DNA from 2 places in the Streptomyces sp. NPDC001002 genome. Region 1 is predicted to be linked to the other one. Evidence: riboswitches for the same ligand, from Rfam matches in the RefSeq annotation. Region 1 holds a riboswitch; the other holds the start of a gene.

The links. A riboswitch is a leader RNA that binds a small molecule or an ion and turns the genes downstream of it on or off. The one in region 1 is predicted to bind cyclic di-AMP.
Region 2: linked by a shared signal. The riboswitch ahead of ACWDR3_RS23560 (M23 family metallopeptidase) and the one ahead of ACWDR3_RS20120 (transglycosylase SLT domain-containing protein) in region 1 are both predicted to bind cyclic di-AMP.

What each region holds. Positions count from the first base shown of each region.
Region 1 is NZ_JBSFLV010000041.1:11,830-19,319, reverse strand. Features, by position in the region: gene ACWDR3_RS20135 (polyprenyl synthetase family protein) at 108-1,118, opposite strand; gene ACWDR3_RS20130 (peptide MFS transporter) at 1,360-2,862, shown strand; gene ACWDR3_RS20125 (CocE/NonD family hydrolase) at 2,921-4,915, shown strand; cyclic di-AMP (ydaO/yuaA leader) riboswitch at 5,187-5,350, shown strand; gene ACWDR3_RS20120 (transglycosylase SLT domain-containing protein) at 5,354-5,836, shown strand; gene ACWDR3_RS20115 (HAD family hydrolase) at 5,948-6,763, opposite strand; gene ACWDR3_RS20110 (LacI family DNA-binding transcriptional regulator) at 6,852-7,490, opposite strand, start outside.
Region 2 is NZ_JBSFLV010000051.1:36,655-44,144, reverse strand. Features, by position in the region: gene ACWDR3_RS23570 (PrsW family intramembrane metalloprotease) at 46-1,383, shown strand; gene ACWDR3_RS23565 (aldo/keto reductase) at 1,409-2,365, opposite strand; gene ACWDR3_RS23560 (M23 family metallopeptidase) at 2,493-3,536, opposite strand; cyclic di-AMP (ydaO/yuaA leader) riboswitch at 3,548-3,705, opposite strand; tRNA gene ACWDR3_RS23555 (tRNA-Met) at 4,020-4,093, opposite strand; gene ACWDR3_RS23550 (alginate lyase family protein) at 4,183-5,409, opposite strand; gene ACWDR3_RS23545 (dihydrofolate reductase family protein) at 5,515-6,645, opposite strand; gene ACWDR3_RS23540 (MarR family winged helix-turn-helix transcriptional regulator) at 6,714-7,244, shown strand; gene ACWDR3_RS23535 (GTP cyclohydrolase II) at 7,386-7,490, shown strand, end outside.

The DNA.
Region 1 (7,490 bases):
CGGAGCGGATCCGATTCTGGATTTAGTCCAAGGATGTGACGTGTATCACCTAGGTCCTGGCCCAGCTTAGGTCCTGGCCCAGCTATGGACACCGTGCCGGGCGGACCTCAGCCCGCCCGGTGCACCACCGCGTCGCACAGCTCCACCAGCGCCGACTTCGCGTCGCACTCCCGCAGCGGCGCCAGCGCGGCCCGCGCGTCCTCGGCGTACCGGACCGTGTCCCGCCGCGCCTGCTCCAGCGCGGGGTGCTCCCGCAGTCCCGCCAGCGCCTCGGCGTGCCGGGCGTCGTCGGTCAGGTCGGAGTCCAGCAGCTCGCACAGGGCGATGTCCTCGGCGAGGCCGAGCCGCGCCACCCGCTCGCGCAGCCGCAGCACGGGCATGGTCGGGATGCCCTCGCGCAGATCGGTGCCCGGCGTCTTGCCGGACTCGTGCGAGTCGGAGGCGATGTCCAGGACGTCGTCCGCGAGTTGGAAGGCGACGCCGAGCCGCTCGCCGTACTGCGTGAGCACGTCGACGACCGTCTCGTCGGCGCCGGACATCAGCGCGCCGAAGCGGCACGAGACCGCGACCAGGGAGCCCGTCTTGCCGGCCAGCACGTCCAGGTAGTGGTCGATCGGGTCCCGGCCGTCCTGCGGACCCGCGGTCTCCAGGATCTGGCCGGTCACCAGGCGTTCGAACGCCTCGGCCTGCACCCGGACCGCCTCGGGGCCGAGGTCGGCCAGTATGTGCGAGGCGCGGGCGAACAGGAAGTCGCCCGTGAGGACGGCCACCGAGTTGCCCCAGCGGGTGTTGGCGCTGTCGACCCCGCGACGCACGGTCGCCTCGTCCATGACGTCGTCGTGGTACAGCGTCGCGAGGTGGGTCAGCTCCACCACCACGGCGGACGGCACGATCCCCGGCGCGTAACGGTCCCCGAACTGCGCGGCGAGCATGACCAGCAGTGGCCGGAACCGCTTGCCGCCGGCCCGCACGAGGTGCTGCGCGGCCTCCGTGATGAAGGGGACCTCACTCTTGGTGGCTTCGAGCAGTCCCTCCTCGACAGCGGCCATCCCCGCCTGGACATCGGCTTCCAGAGCCTGGTCCCGCACGCTCAGCCCGAACGGCCCGACGACGGTCACGAGGGATCTCCTGTCTGCTGGTGTCCACGGGTGGTTACACGGTTTGTCGATAGGTCGCTGCCATCACTCAAGTCAGCGTATCCGGTCAAGTTTCGATCACCGATGCCGCCCACGCGTGCTGCCCTGGCGGGCACCTATGCCACCCACCTGTGCAGCCCGGGCGATATCCGATCACGACGGGTATGTTTTTGATCACTTGATAAGGATGGACATGTAGCGACTTACCAGGAAGCAGTGGAGCGTGTCCCGAACCGAGGCAGACGTCGAACCCGAGGACCGGCCGCCGCCCGAGGACGACCACGCCTTCTTCGGCCAGCCCAAAGGCCTGCTCACCCTCTCCGGTCTGGAGGTCTGGGAACGCTTCTCGTTCCTCGGCATGCAGGCCATCCTCGTCCTCTACTTCGCGGACTCCGTCGCCCACGGCGGCATGGGCATGTCGGACGGCACCGCCGCCTCCGTCTCCGCCGCCTACGGCACCCTCGTCTACCTGGTCTCGGTCGCCGGCGGCTGGCTCGCCGACCGCATCCTCGGCTCGTACCGCTCGGTCCTGTGGGGCGGCATCCTGATCGCCTGCGGCCACTACGCGATGGCCGTGCCGACGCCGACCATGACCTGGGTGGGCCTCGGGCTGATCAGCGGAGGCACCGGGCTGCTCAAGCCGAACGTGGCCACCATGGTCGGCAAGCTGTACCGCACCGACGACGAGCGCCGGGACGCAGGTTTCGCGCTCTACTACATGGCGATCAACGTGGGCGCCTTCGCGGGCCCGCTGATCACCGGCTGGCTCGGCGACCACAAAGGCTGGCACTGGGGCTTCTCGGCGGCGGCCGTCGGCATGACCTTCGGACTGATCCAGTACGTCGCCGGGCGCCGTCACCTGGCCGGGCGCAGCAACACGGCGGAGTTCGCGCTCGCGCCGGAGGGGATGCGCCGGGCGGTCCGGCTGATCGTCGCCGGGATCCTGGTCGCCGCCGCCCTCGCGGTACTGCTCGCCGGCATCGGCTGGCTGACCATGGACCGCTTCGTCGACCTGCTCACGGTGGTCTCCGTGATCGCCCCGGTCGTCTACTTCGCGGTGATGTTCATGAGCCCGCGCGTGACTGCGGACGAACGCGGCCGGCTGCGCCCGTACATCGTGCTGTTCCTCGCCTCCACGGTCTTCAACTTCATCCTCTTCCAGGCGTACTCGACGATGATGCTGCTGGCCTCGACCAACGCCGAGACGTCCATCCTTGGCTTCGACTTCCCGGCCAGCTGGTACGCCTCCGCGCTCGGCGCCTTCGAGGTCGGGCTCGCGCCCGTGGTCGCCGCGCTGTGGGTGCGGATGGGTCCGCGCCAGCCGCACGCCTCCAACAAGATCGCGATCGGGGTCGTGCTGGGCGGCCTGTCCTTCCTGCTGATGGTCCTGCCGACCAGCGGACACAGCGGCGACGACTACCTGATGTCGGTCTGGTGGATCGTCGGCTCCTACCTGCTGCTCGGCCTCGGCGACATCCTCCTGGAGACCTCCGGCATGTCCGCGACCACCAAGCTCGCCCCGGCCGCCTTCTCCAGCCAGACCATGTCCCTCTGGTTCCTGTCCCTCGCGCTCGCCAACGGCATCCAGGCCCAGACGGTGAAGCTCTACGACGACGTCTCCAAGCCGGCCTACTTCGGCGTCAACGGCGCGATCGCGGTGGCCGCGGGCCTCGCGGTGATCGCCGCGGCGCCCTGGCTGCGCCGCACGATGCACCCGGTCCACTGAAGCCGAGTCCATTACAGCCGAGTCCACTGAAGCCCACGCAGCCACTGGGGTCACGCTCATGCACATCAGAACGTCCTTCCCGTACGAGACGACTCACGAGGACCTCCGTGTCCGGCTGCCCGACGGAACGCGGTTGTACGCCCGCGTATGGCGCCCGCTCACCGAGGAGCCCGTACCGGCGCTCCTCGAATACCTGCCGTACCGCCTGACCGACTGGACCGCGCCCCGCGACGCCCAGCGCCACCCCTGGTACGCCGGGCACGGCTACGCCTCCGTCCGGGTCGACGTGCGCGGGCACGGCAACAGCGAGGGCATGCCGGGTGACGAGTACTCGGCGACCGAGCTGGCCGACGGGGTGGAAGTGGTCAACTGGCTTGCCGCGCAGCCCTGGTGCGACGGCAAGGTGGGCATGTTCGGCATCTCCTGGGGCGGCTTCAACTCCCTCCAGCTGGCGGCCCTCGCACCCGAGCCGCTCAAGGCGGTCGTCACCGTCTGCTCCACGGACGACCGTTATGACAACGACGTGCACTACATGGGTGGTTCCGCCCTCGCCGTCGACATGCACGCGTGGGCGGCGACCATGCTCGCCTTCGTCTCCCGCCCGCCGGACCCGCTCCATGTGGGCGAGGAATGGCGGGACATGTGGCTCAAACGCCTGGAGGCCGTCGACCCCTTCATCCACACCTGGCTCGCCCACCAGACCCGGGACGACTACTGGCGGCACGGCAGCGTCTGCGAGGACTACGGCGCGATCGACGCGGCCGTCCTGGCGGTGGGCGGCTGGCACGACCCGTACCGCGACACCGTGCTGCGGCTCGTCGAGCACCTTCCGGCGGACCGGGTACGGGGGCTGATCGGCCCCTGGTCCCACCAGTACCCGGACCGCGGCCTGCCGCCGGGCCCGGCGATCGGCTTCCTCCAGGAGACCCTGCGCTGGTGGGACCACTGGCTGAAGGGCAAGGACACCGGCGTCATGGCCGACCCCCTGCTGCGCTCCTACGTCAGCGACGCGCACCCGCCGGCCACGGTCTACGAGACCCTGCCCGGCCGCTGGGTCGGCGAGCCGGCCTGGCCCTCGCCGCACGTCAAGACGACGACGTACGGGCTGCGTGGCGCACCCGCGATCGTGCGGTCGCCCATGCACACGGGGGTGGACGCGGGCCGGTTCTTCCCCTTCGGGAACGACGCCGATCTGCCGCCGGACCAGCGGGACGAGGACGCGCGCTCGGCGTGCTTCGAGTTCGAGGTGCCGGCGGAGACCTGGGTGCTGGGGCGGCCGAGGGTGCGGTTGCGGCTGACCTCGGAGGTGGCGCGGGGGCAGGTGATCGCCCGGCTGTGCGATGTGGCGCCGGACGGAGCGTCGACGCTGATCACGCGCGGGGTGCTGAATCTGTCGGCGCGGTTCGGCCGGGAGCGGGCGGTGCCCTGGACGCCGGGCGCGGTGGAGGACGTGACCTTCGAGCTGAACGGCATCGGGTACGCCGTCCCGGCCGGGCATCGCATCCGGCTCGCGGTGTCCTCGGCGTACTGGCCGTGGATCTGGCCCCAGCCGGAGTCGGCGGCCGGCTTCACGATGGACCCGGAGGGCAGCGCGCTCGAACTCCCGGTGCGGGAACGGGAATCGACGGACGGCATTCGCTTCGAGGGGCCCGAGGAGGCCGAGCCGCTCGGGGTCAACTACCCGGCCACGTTGGACGAGCCGCGGCCCGAGCGGGTGGTCGTGCGGGATGTCGCGAAGGGTGAGTGGCGGCTGGAGGTGGACCCGCGGTACGGCGGGACCCGGGTGTATCCGGACGGGTTGGAGTTCACCGAGGACGCGCTGGAGACGTACACGATCGACGAGTCGGATCCGTTGTCGGCGCGTACGCGGTCCGACTGGTCGATCCGGCTGCATCGGCCGGAGCAGGCCTGGGACACCACCGTGCGCACCCGGTCGGAGATTACGTGCGACGAAACGGAATTTATTACCTCGAATGAGGTGATCTGCACCGAAGGCGGTGAGGTGATCTTTCATCGGACCTGGGAGAAGAGGATTCCGAGAACTGCCAGTTGAGGATGAATGCCCGTTTTGCCGTTCTTAATCCTGCCGTGACTTGGGTCACGCGTTTCTGTGTATGCCCTGTGCCCCGACATGTCGGCGTTTCTCCTTCCGCCGCTTGCCAGTTGACTCTTGGCAGGCGCAAAGGATCAAGCGCCCCATAGGCCTCAGACCAAGGTCAATAGGGTCGATGTGTGAATCCGGTACTTGTTCCGGACATGTGCTCTCGCATACGTTCCCGCCCTGTCGGGTGGAACGCCGAATCCTGCCGCCGCCCGGCATCCCAGTCACGAACTCACCGCACGGCAGGAGCGGGGGACCCAGGTAAGTCGCCGGACCGGTCAGCGCGACCGGGACGGCTTGGGGTTAAGTCGCGTCCGCAAGGGCGTGGCCGGGCACCTCCCAGCCCGAACCCGACAGCTCACCTCGCAGGCGACGGAGAGGAACCTCGTCATGCCTGCATCCGCTCAGCACCGTCGCAGCCGCAACTCCCGCCTCGCCCGCAAGCTCGCCGTGCTCGGCACGGGGGCCGCGGTGCTCGCCCTCCCCGTCATCGGCGCGACCACCGCGTCCGCGGCTCCCTCGTCGACGGTGACCGCCGCGTCGCTGGGGTACTCCAACACCCTCGACGGCTGGATCCGCGCCTCGCTCCAGGTCATGGCGCAGAACGGGATCCCGGGCACGTACGACGGCATCTACCGCAACGTGATCCGTGAGTCGTCCGGCAATCAGTACGCCATCAACAACTGGGACTCCAACGCGGTGGCCGGCACCCCGTCCAAGGGCCTGCTCCAGGTGATCGACCCGACCTTCGCCGCGTACCACGTGGCCGGCACGTCCTTCGACCCGTACGACCCGGTCGCGAACATCACGGCGGCCTGCAACTACGCGGCGGCGGTTTACGGCTCGATCGACAACGTCTACGGGGCGTACTGACTCCGTCGGATCGGCCGCGATGGGAAGTGCCGCGATGTGTTCGTTTGCGGCTGCGGCGCCGTCGTGGCTGGTCGCGCAGTTCCCCGCGCCCCTGAAGGCCCTTCGGGCCTATCAGGGGCGCTGTGGGAATAGTCGTTCCAGGACTACGGCGATGCCGTCGTCCTCGTTCGACGTCGTCACCTCGTCTGCCACCGCCTTGAGTTCGGGGTGGGCGTTGGCCATGGCCACTCCGTGGGCGGCCCAGTCGAACATGGGGATGTCGTTGGGCATGTCGCCGAAGGCGATCGTCTCGTGCGGGCCCAGGCCCAGGTGGCGGGCGGCCAGGGCGAGGCCGGTCGCCTTGGTGACGCCGCATGGCTGGAGTTCGACGGTGCCGGGTCCCGACATGGTGACGGTGGCCAGTGAACCCACCACTGTGCGGGCCGTCGTGGCCAACTCGTCGTCGGACAGGTCGGGATGGCGCAGCAGCACCTTGCTGATCGGTTCGTGCCACAGGTCGTCGCGGCGGCCGACCTGGACGGCGGGCAGGGTGGGGTGCGGCATGAGGTAGCCGGGTTCGATGAGCGTGAGTCCGTCGACGCCGTCCTGGTCCACGGCCGCGTACACCTGCCCGACCTCCGCCTCGATCTTGCCGAGCGCGGTCTCGGCCAACTCCCGGTCCAGGGTGACCGACCAGAGCAGCCGGTCCGCGCCGGCGTCGTACACCTGCGCGCCCTGCCCGCACACCGCGAGCCCCCTGCTCCCCAGGTCGTCGAGGAGCGGTCGCACTCTCGGGGCCGGCCGTCCGGTCACGACGAGATGGCGGGCCCCGGCGCCGACCGCCCGCGCGAGCGCGGCGAGAGACCGGTCGGAGAGGGTGTCGTCGCCCCGGAGCAGGGTGCCGTCCAGATCCGTGGCGATGAGTGAATATGCGAGGGGTGCGGCCATGATCAGAGAATACGGATGGAAAGCCCGGCTAACTCGACGCGAACCGGACGGTTGCTGACTACATGTGCGTGGACAACCGGAGTTCGGGTCACGCCGACTCCCTGATCACCAACTCCGTCGGCAGCAGCACCCCCGCCGTGTCCTCGCCGGCGATCTGCGCGAGCAGCATGCGGACCATCTCGGCGCTGATGCGGTCGTAGGGCTGGCGCATGGTGGTGAGCGCCGGGGTGCCCGCGGTGGCCGCGGCCGAGTCGTCGAAGCCGCCGACAGCGATGTCATCGGGGACCGAACGGCCGGACTGCTGAAGGGTGTTGACGACGCCGAGGGCCATGAGGTCGGAGGCCACGAACACCGCGTCGATGTCCGGGGTCCGGTCCAGGAGTGCGCGGGCGGCCCGCTCGCCGCCGGTGCGGCGGTAGTCGCCCTCGACGACGAGTGCCGGGTCGTAGGGCAGGCCTGCCTCGGTGAGGACGTCGCGGTAGCCGGCCAACCGGTCGGGACCGCCAGCGGTGTCGAGCGGTCCGGTGACCATGCCGATACGGCGTCGGCCGCGGGAGATGAGATGGCGCACCATCTCCTGGGCGCCCTCGCGGTCGGCCGCCGCCACGTAGCTGACCTTGGAGCCGAGGCCGACCGGTTTGCCGCAGGCCACCAACGGGATGCCGGCGTCGCGGAGTTCGGCCGCGACCGGGTCGCCGCTGTGGTTGGAGACGAGCAGGACGCCGTC
Region 2 (7,490 bases), on a different contig from region 1:
CCGCGGGCAGCGCGGGCGGCGCCCTCCCTCGTTAGGGTCAATGCCGTGGCCACGTGTCCCCCGTACCCGACGAATCCGCCGTACGCCGGCGATCCCGCCGGTGGTGCGCTCGGGCACGCCCACTGGTGGCAGCGGCGGTGGGTGCGGTACGGCGCGCTCAGTACCCTGCTCGCGCTCTCCGGGCTCGTCATTCTCGCCCTGGTGCGTCAACAGACCGGCACCGAGGGGTTCCTGGTCGGACTCGGCCTCGCCGTGCTGCCCGTACCGCTCCTCATAGCCGCCTTCCGCTGGCTCGACCGGGTCGAACCGGGCCCGTGGCGCAATCTGCTCTTCGCCTTCGCCTGGGGCGCCTGCGCGGCGGCGCTGATAGCGATCGTCGCCAACAGCTTCGCGACCAGATGGATCGCGACGGCGACCGCGGACCCCTCCAGCGCGGACACCCTCGGCGCGACGGTGATAGCCCCGATCGTCGAGGAGTCGGCCAAGGCCGCGGCCGTCCTGCTCGTCTTCCTGTTCCGGCGCCGGGACTTCACCGGGATCGTCGACGGGGTGGTGATAGCCGGCGTCACCGCCACCGGCTTCGCGTTCACCGAGAACATCCTCTACCTGGGGACCGCCTTCGGCACCGACCAGCTGACCGGCGACCGCGGCATCGCCTCCGTCACGGCGGCGACCTTCTTCGTCCGCATCATCATGTCGCCGTTCGCGCACCCCCTCTTCACCGTCTGCACCGGCATCGGCTTCGGCATCGCCGCGCTCTCGGGCGACCGCCAGCACCTGCGCCGCGTCCTCGTCCCGCTGTCCGGGCTGCTGCTCGCGATGGGCATGCACGCGTTCTGGAACAGCTCGTCGACGTTCGGCGAGTACGGGTTCTTCGGGGTGTACGCCGTGTTCATGGTGCCCTCGTTCGGGCTGCTGACCTGGCTGGTCATCTGGACCCGGCAGCGCGAACTGCGGACCGTGCGCGAGGAACTCCCCGCCTACACCATGGCCGGCTGGCTCACCCCCGCCGAGCCGTTCGCCCTCGGCTCCATGCGCGCCCGCCGCCTGGCCCGCGACTACGCCGCCCGCCACTACGGCAAGCCCGCGGCACGGGCGGTCGCCCAGTACGAGGCGTACGCGACCTCCCTGGCCTTCCTACGGCACCGGGGGCGCCGCGGCCGAGCCGGCGCCGACTTCGTCGTACGGGAGAGGGAACTGCTCGCCGAGTTGTGGGCCCGCAAGGACGTGGCCCGTCCGGCGCTGGACTACGCGGCCAGGACGACGGCCCCGCCGGTCGCGGTGACCGCCCCGCCCTGGCCGGTGCACGGGGTGTACGGGTATCCGGCGCAGCCCGCCTATCCGGCGTCGCCGTACCCCGCGTACAACCCGTACCAGCCGTAGATCAACCGCGTACGCCGGAGATCGGTCAGGCCGACGCCTGCGTCAAGCGGTCGATCTCCGTCTCCGTCAGGGTCAGGTCCGCCACCGCCAGCAGGGCGGGCAGCTGCTCAAGCGTGCGGGCGGACGCGATCGGGGCGGCCACCGTCGGCTGGGCGGCGAGCCAGGCCAGGGCCACGGTCGCGACCTGCGCGTCATGGGCGGCGGCGATCTCGTCGAGGGCGGTCAGCACCCGCTGCCCCCGCTCCGACTCCAGGTAGGCGCCGGCGCGGCCCGCTCGCGCGCTCTCCACCGTCGTACCGGGCCGGTACTTCCCGGTGAGGAAGCCGGCGGCCAGGGCGAAGTAGGGGACGGCGGCGAGGCCCGCGGTGGCGGCGATGTCCCGCAGCTCGCCCTCGTAGGTGTCGCGGGAGACCAGGTTGTAGTGGGGCTGGATGGCCACGTACCGGGCCAGGTCCTCGCGGTCGGAGAACTCCAGGGACTCCCGCAGCCGCTCCGGCGTGATGTTGGAGACGGCGATGTTGCGTACCTTGCCCGACCGCACCAGCTCGTCGAGCGCGCCGATGATCTCCTCGACCGGGACCTCGGGCTGGTCGAAGTGGGTGTAGTAGAGGTCGATGTAGTCGGTTTCCAGGCGGCGCAGCGAGGCGTCGGCGGCGGCCTTGATATTCGCGCCGGACAGGCCCTTGTAGTCGGGGTGCTGGCTGACCTTGGTCGCGATGACGATGTCGGAGCGGTTGCCGCGGGCCTTGACCCACTTGCCGATGATCGTCTCGGACTCGCCGCCGGAGTTGCCCTCGATCCAGGCCGTGTAGGAGTCGGCGGTGTCGACGAAGTTGCCGCCGGCCGCCGCGTAGGCGTCCAGGACGGCGAAGGAGGTCGCCTCGTCGGCCGTCCAGCCGAAGACGTTGCCGCCGAGGGAAAGGGGGAAGACCTCCAGGTCGGAGGAGCCGAGCTTGCGCAGAGAAGCAGAGGAGGACGTCATGCTTCACATCAACGCCGGCAGCGGAGACCGGTCTTCCGCGGGAGCCGCAAAGTTCCCGTAAACAAGCGGAGTCCGCTGTTCCGGGAACTTGGCGATGCCTATCGGTGCTTTTCGACAGCGGCCTGTGTCAGGGGGTGAGGCCCTTGCTGCGCAGCCACGCCATCGGGTCGATCCCGTCGGCCTGGCCGTTCGGGTGGACCTCCAGGTGCAGGTGCGCCCCGGTCACGTTGCCGGTGGCGCCCACGCGGCCGATGACATCGCCGGTGGCGACCTTCTGGCCCACGCTCACGCCGATCGACGACTGGTGGCAGAACCACAGCTCCGTACCGTCGTCGAGGGTGAGGATCGTGCGGTAGCCGTACGAGCCAGCCCAGCCGGCCTCCGTGACGGTGCCGCTGTGGATGGCCTTGATGAGCGTGCCCGTGGGGGCGGCGAAGTCGAGGCCCGTGTGGTAGCCGGAGGACCACAGGGAACCGGCCTGCCCGAAGGTGCCGGTGATCGTGTAGGAGGCGACCGGCAGGCGGTACTGCGTGGCCAGTTCCGCCAGCTTCGCGGCCTCGGCCTTCTTCTTGGCCTCCGCCTCCGCCTTCTTCTTCGCGGCGGCGGCCTTCTCGGCGGCCGCCTTCTCCGCCTTCGCGGCGGCCTCGTCGACCTGCTTGGAGAGGGAGGCCTCGGTGGCGTACTGGACCTTGCTGTCGACCTGGACGCGCTGGGACTCGGCCTGCGCCATGATGCGGTCGCGCAGCACCTCGCCGGCGTCCTTGGTGCCCTGCTCGGTCTCGGTGGAGGTCACACCGACGCTGCTGAGGGCGGTCGCGGAGCCCTTGGCGGCGGGGGTGGAGGTCTCGCCGAAGACCGAGCCGACGTTCGGCAGGTCGGGCACGGAGATGGAGACCGGCGGCTTGCCGGTGTTGGCGCTGGCCATGCCGCCCGCGCTCACCGCGGCTATGACACCGACGCCCAGGACGGTGGAGCTGCGGGCGAATCCCCCGCCGCCGCCGCGCTGCTTGGAGACGCGGTGGCGACCGCGGTTGGGGCGGACGGAATCCTCGGTGGGGTTCCATTCCTCCCAAGGGCCCTCGTCGGTGCGGTATCCGCCGTAGCCGAACGTCTCGTTGTCACGCTGGCTCGGCACGGACGGGGCCGCCGGGGCAGGGGGGTTGGACGCCACCTGGGCGTACTCCTTTCCTTCCTTCTCGCCTACCGGGTTAGCTGACGGGTTCGGAGCAGGAAGGTCTCCTACGCGCGTAAACCGGTCGTGCGTACACGACGGACTACTCGCGATTCACCCCAAGTTGGTGGTTCCCCGGTTCCCTTGCGGGATTCGGCGCGTGCGCACGGAGCCGACTCTTGTGACGGCTGGGACGACCGCGCTGCGTTATCGAACGTTAATAGACACGGGGTGGGGATTCCAAGCTGTTCGGCTTGATCATTAACGTTTTCACGCAGGACGTTCGGGCCATGACCGGTGAAAATCGGGCGAGTTGACCAAGCCCGGGAATGAACAGAGCTGTTGACGGGATGTCAGTTGTTGGGCGGAGGGCATTCGCCTGCTCACCGGGCGTGACAACGGCCGAAGAGAGCCCGAAGACAGGGGCGGGAAATGACTCAGGGCCGGAATCCGATGATCTGGACTCCGGCCCTGTGCCGTCAGTAGCGGGGACAGGATTTGAACCTGCGACCTCTGGGTTATGAGCCCAGCGAGCTACCGAGCTGCTCCACCCCGCGCCGTTGTGTTCTCCACTGTACGCCATCCGCGGGACGGGAGTGACCAAGGAGAGATCGGGACGGGAGCGGCCGGGGAGCGACCGGGCCGGTCAGGTCGCCGGGTTTCCGGCGTGGGTCAGGGTCTCCCAGGAGACGAAGAGATCGTCGGTACCGGCCGGGCGGGTCTCCTCGGCCAGCTTGTGGGCGGCCGGGACGGAGCCGCCGAGTCGGCCCTCCAGGTGGTTGAGGGCGACCTCCAGGTCGGGGCCCATGTTCCGGTCGACCTTGCCGCCGCACAGCCACGCGGGCGGGTTCTCGCCCAGCTGGTAGCGGGCGTGGAAGGCGAGCGCCGCGGTCAGCCGGTCCTTGACCTCGCCGTACAGGTCGACGCCCTGGTGCCAGGCGGTCTCGGCGATGTGCGCGGTGGCGGCGAGCGAGTAGCCGACGTGCTTGAAGTTGCGGCAGGTCTCCTGCGCGACGCCGTCTTTGTACGTCCCCTGCTTGAACCAGTACGTCGTCAGCTTCTGCGGCGTGTTCATGGTCGAGCCGGCCACGGTGAGCGGGACCTTGCCGTCCTTCTCCAGGTAGAAGTAGGCGGGCACGCGGTCGCGGAACCGGGCGAGGGCGGCGTCGAAGGCCTTGTGGTCGTTGGTGAAGACGGCGATGCCGATCGCCGCGTCGGTCATCGCGAGGTCCCAGTTGCCGTTGTAGTCGGGCAGCTTCTCGGTGACGTACGGCTGATACGCCGTACGCAGCATCTTCTCGAACCGTGCGACCCGGTCGGCCGGCCACCCGGCACCCGGCGCGTACCGCACGATCTCCGCCGCCCGCGCCCATGTCGACCCGGCCCACGCGGTCTGCAGTCCGGCGTCCTCCTCGGAGTGCCGCTTGATCTTCGCCGACCAGGCGTCCATGATCTCCCGCGCCTTCAGCGCGTGCTCCTGCTTGCCGGTGACGCTGAAGAGCAGTGCCTGTGTGTACGCGGCGATCGCGTCCTCCCGCTCCTCCACACACCCCTGCGCGACCTTGCCGCCCCAGGGACAGTCGACGTTCTCGTACGGCTCGGGCCGGTACTTGTACGACCCGTACTTGCTGTCCCGCATGTCCAGGAACGCCTTCAGCCACGGCTGCTTCCCGGCGGTGACGTTCTTTCGTACGGTGTCCAGCTGCGCCTTGCTGACGAGCACGCCGGGGTGGGTGAACGTGGCGTCCGGGGGGAGGGCGCGGGCCATGGTCCGGGTACCGGGGTCCGCGCTGCCGCACGAGGCGACGGTCACGGTGAGAAGGGGCGCGATCAGGAGCGCGGCGGCTCGTCTTGTGAGTGACCTCACGGCCATCTTTTCCTCCGCTTATGTCCATTCGGGTCTCTCGCAGAGTGACCGTTCGGGGAGTGGGGCGCAGGATCTGTTGGGCCGATTGGACCGACAGGGCAGGGGTGGACGTCAGGCCAGGAGGTGGGAGTTGGGCGCCTTCGCTCGCTCCTCGTACTCCGGGATCACCACCACCTCGACCCCCCGCCCCGCCAACAACCCGTTCCCGTCCGCCGCCGTCACGAACGTGTCCGGCTCGCGCCAGGCCGTCACCACTCGGCGTACCCCCGCGTCGAGGATGAGCTGGGCGCAGGGCTTGGGGCGGGAGGCTCGGTGGGCGCAGGGTTCGAGGCTGCTGTAGATCGTGGCGGACGGAAGGCGGGGGTCCGTCGGGGCGAGCTTGGCCAGGGCCGCCTCCTCGGCGTGGACCACCGGGTCGCCGGCCTCTCGGGAGTGGCCGCGGGCCAGCTCCGTGCCGTCGGCGGCGACCACCACCGCGCCGACGCTGAAGGCGGTGGTGGAGGGCGGGCAGTGGGTGGCCAGTTCGCAGGCGAGGCGGAGCCAGTGGTGGTCGGCGGCGGTGGGGAGGGAGCCGGTGCCGGGGGCGGTGGGCTCGTAGCGCATGAGGACGACGTCCTCGATCTGCCGGGTTTCGAGGAGGCGGAGGCGGCCGGGCTGGTACGGACCCGGGCCGAAGAGGCGGGGCGCGGTCGGCGTGCCCACGAAGAGCGGGGACAGGACCAGGTGGAGTTCGTCCGCGAGGCCCTGCTGGAGGAGCTGGGTGTGGATCGTGCCGCCGCCCTCGACCATGAGGCGGTCGATGCCGCGCACCTCGTGGAGATGGGTCAGGAGTGCGCGCCAGTCCAGGTCGGCGCCGAGCGGGACGACGTCGGCCGCGATGCCCAGGTCGCGCGCCCGTTCCGCGCCCTTGTCCGTCGTGTACAGGACCTTCTCGCCGCCCGTGTGCCAGAAGTTGGCGGCCGGGTCGAGGTCGCCGGTGGCGCTGACCGTGACCTTGAGGGGGTACTCCGGCCGGCCCGACGCCACGCGGGCGGCCCGGCGCTCGGGCGAGTTCACCAGCAGGCGGGGGTTGTCGGCGCGGATCGTGCCGGCGCCGACCAGGATCGCGTCGACGGACGCCCGTACCTCGTCGACGCGGTCGAAGTCGGCCGGGGAGGAGAGCAGGAGGCGCTCGGGGCCGGTGTCGTCGAGGTAGCCGTCGAGGGAGACGGCGGCGGACAGCAGGACGTACGGGTGGGGCATCGACGCGCTCCCGGCTCGATCGAAGGGCGGGGCTTGGTTCAAGTTTGAAACAAACCTACACTGGTCCCATGACGACTCGCTGGCTCACTCCTGAGGAGCAGCGCGCATGGCGCGCGTACATCGCCGCGACGCACCTCCTGGAGGACGCGATCGACCGGCAGCTCCAGCAGGACGCCGGCATGCCCCACCTGTACTACTCCATCCTGGCGAACCTCTCCGACGTACCGGACCACCGGCTGCGGATGACCGACCTCGCCGAGAAGTCGAAGATCACCCGGAGCCGGCTGACGTACGCGGTGACCCGGCTGGAGAAGGACGGTCTGGTACGGCGCGAGGGGTGCCCGTCGGACAAGCGGGGCAGCACCGCGGTGCTCACCGACGCCGGCATGGAGACCCTGGTGCGGACTGCTCCGGGGCATGTCGAGACGGTCCGCGCGGCCATCTTCGACCATCTCACCCCGGAGCAGGTGGGTCAGTTGGAGGAGATCAGCGCCGGGATCGTGCGGGCGCTGGAGGGCGACGGGACCGAGGCCAAGCGGGAGGACGTCCCGTGGCGCCGCCGGTCGTCCTCGTCCTGCGGGGGGACGCCCTCGCCCTGAGAGTGACCCCTCGTACGTGACCCGTCCCACAAATCTGTTGCTTCAAATTTCAAGCATGAGGTAGGGTCCGTGATCGTGGATGTGCTTCAGTTTTGAAGCAGATCCAGCTCGAAAACCGCCCACCGGACCGGGAGAACCCGCATGCCCGACTTCCCTGCCGCAACGCCGCGCTCCCGCGTCCGGGTCCCGCTGCGCTTCCACGACGGCTACAGCGTCGACACCGAGATGGTCACCTTCCACGGCCTG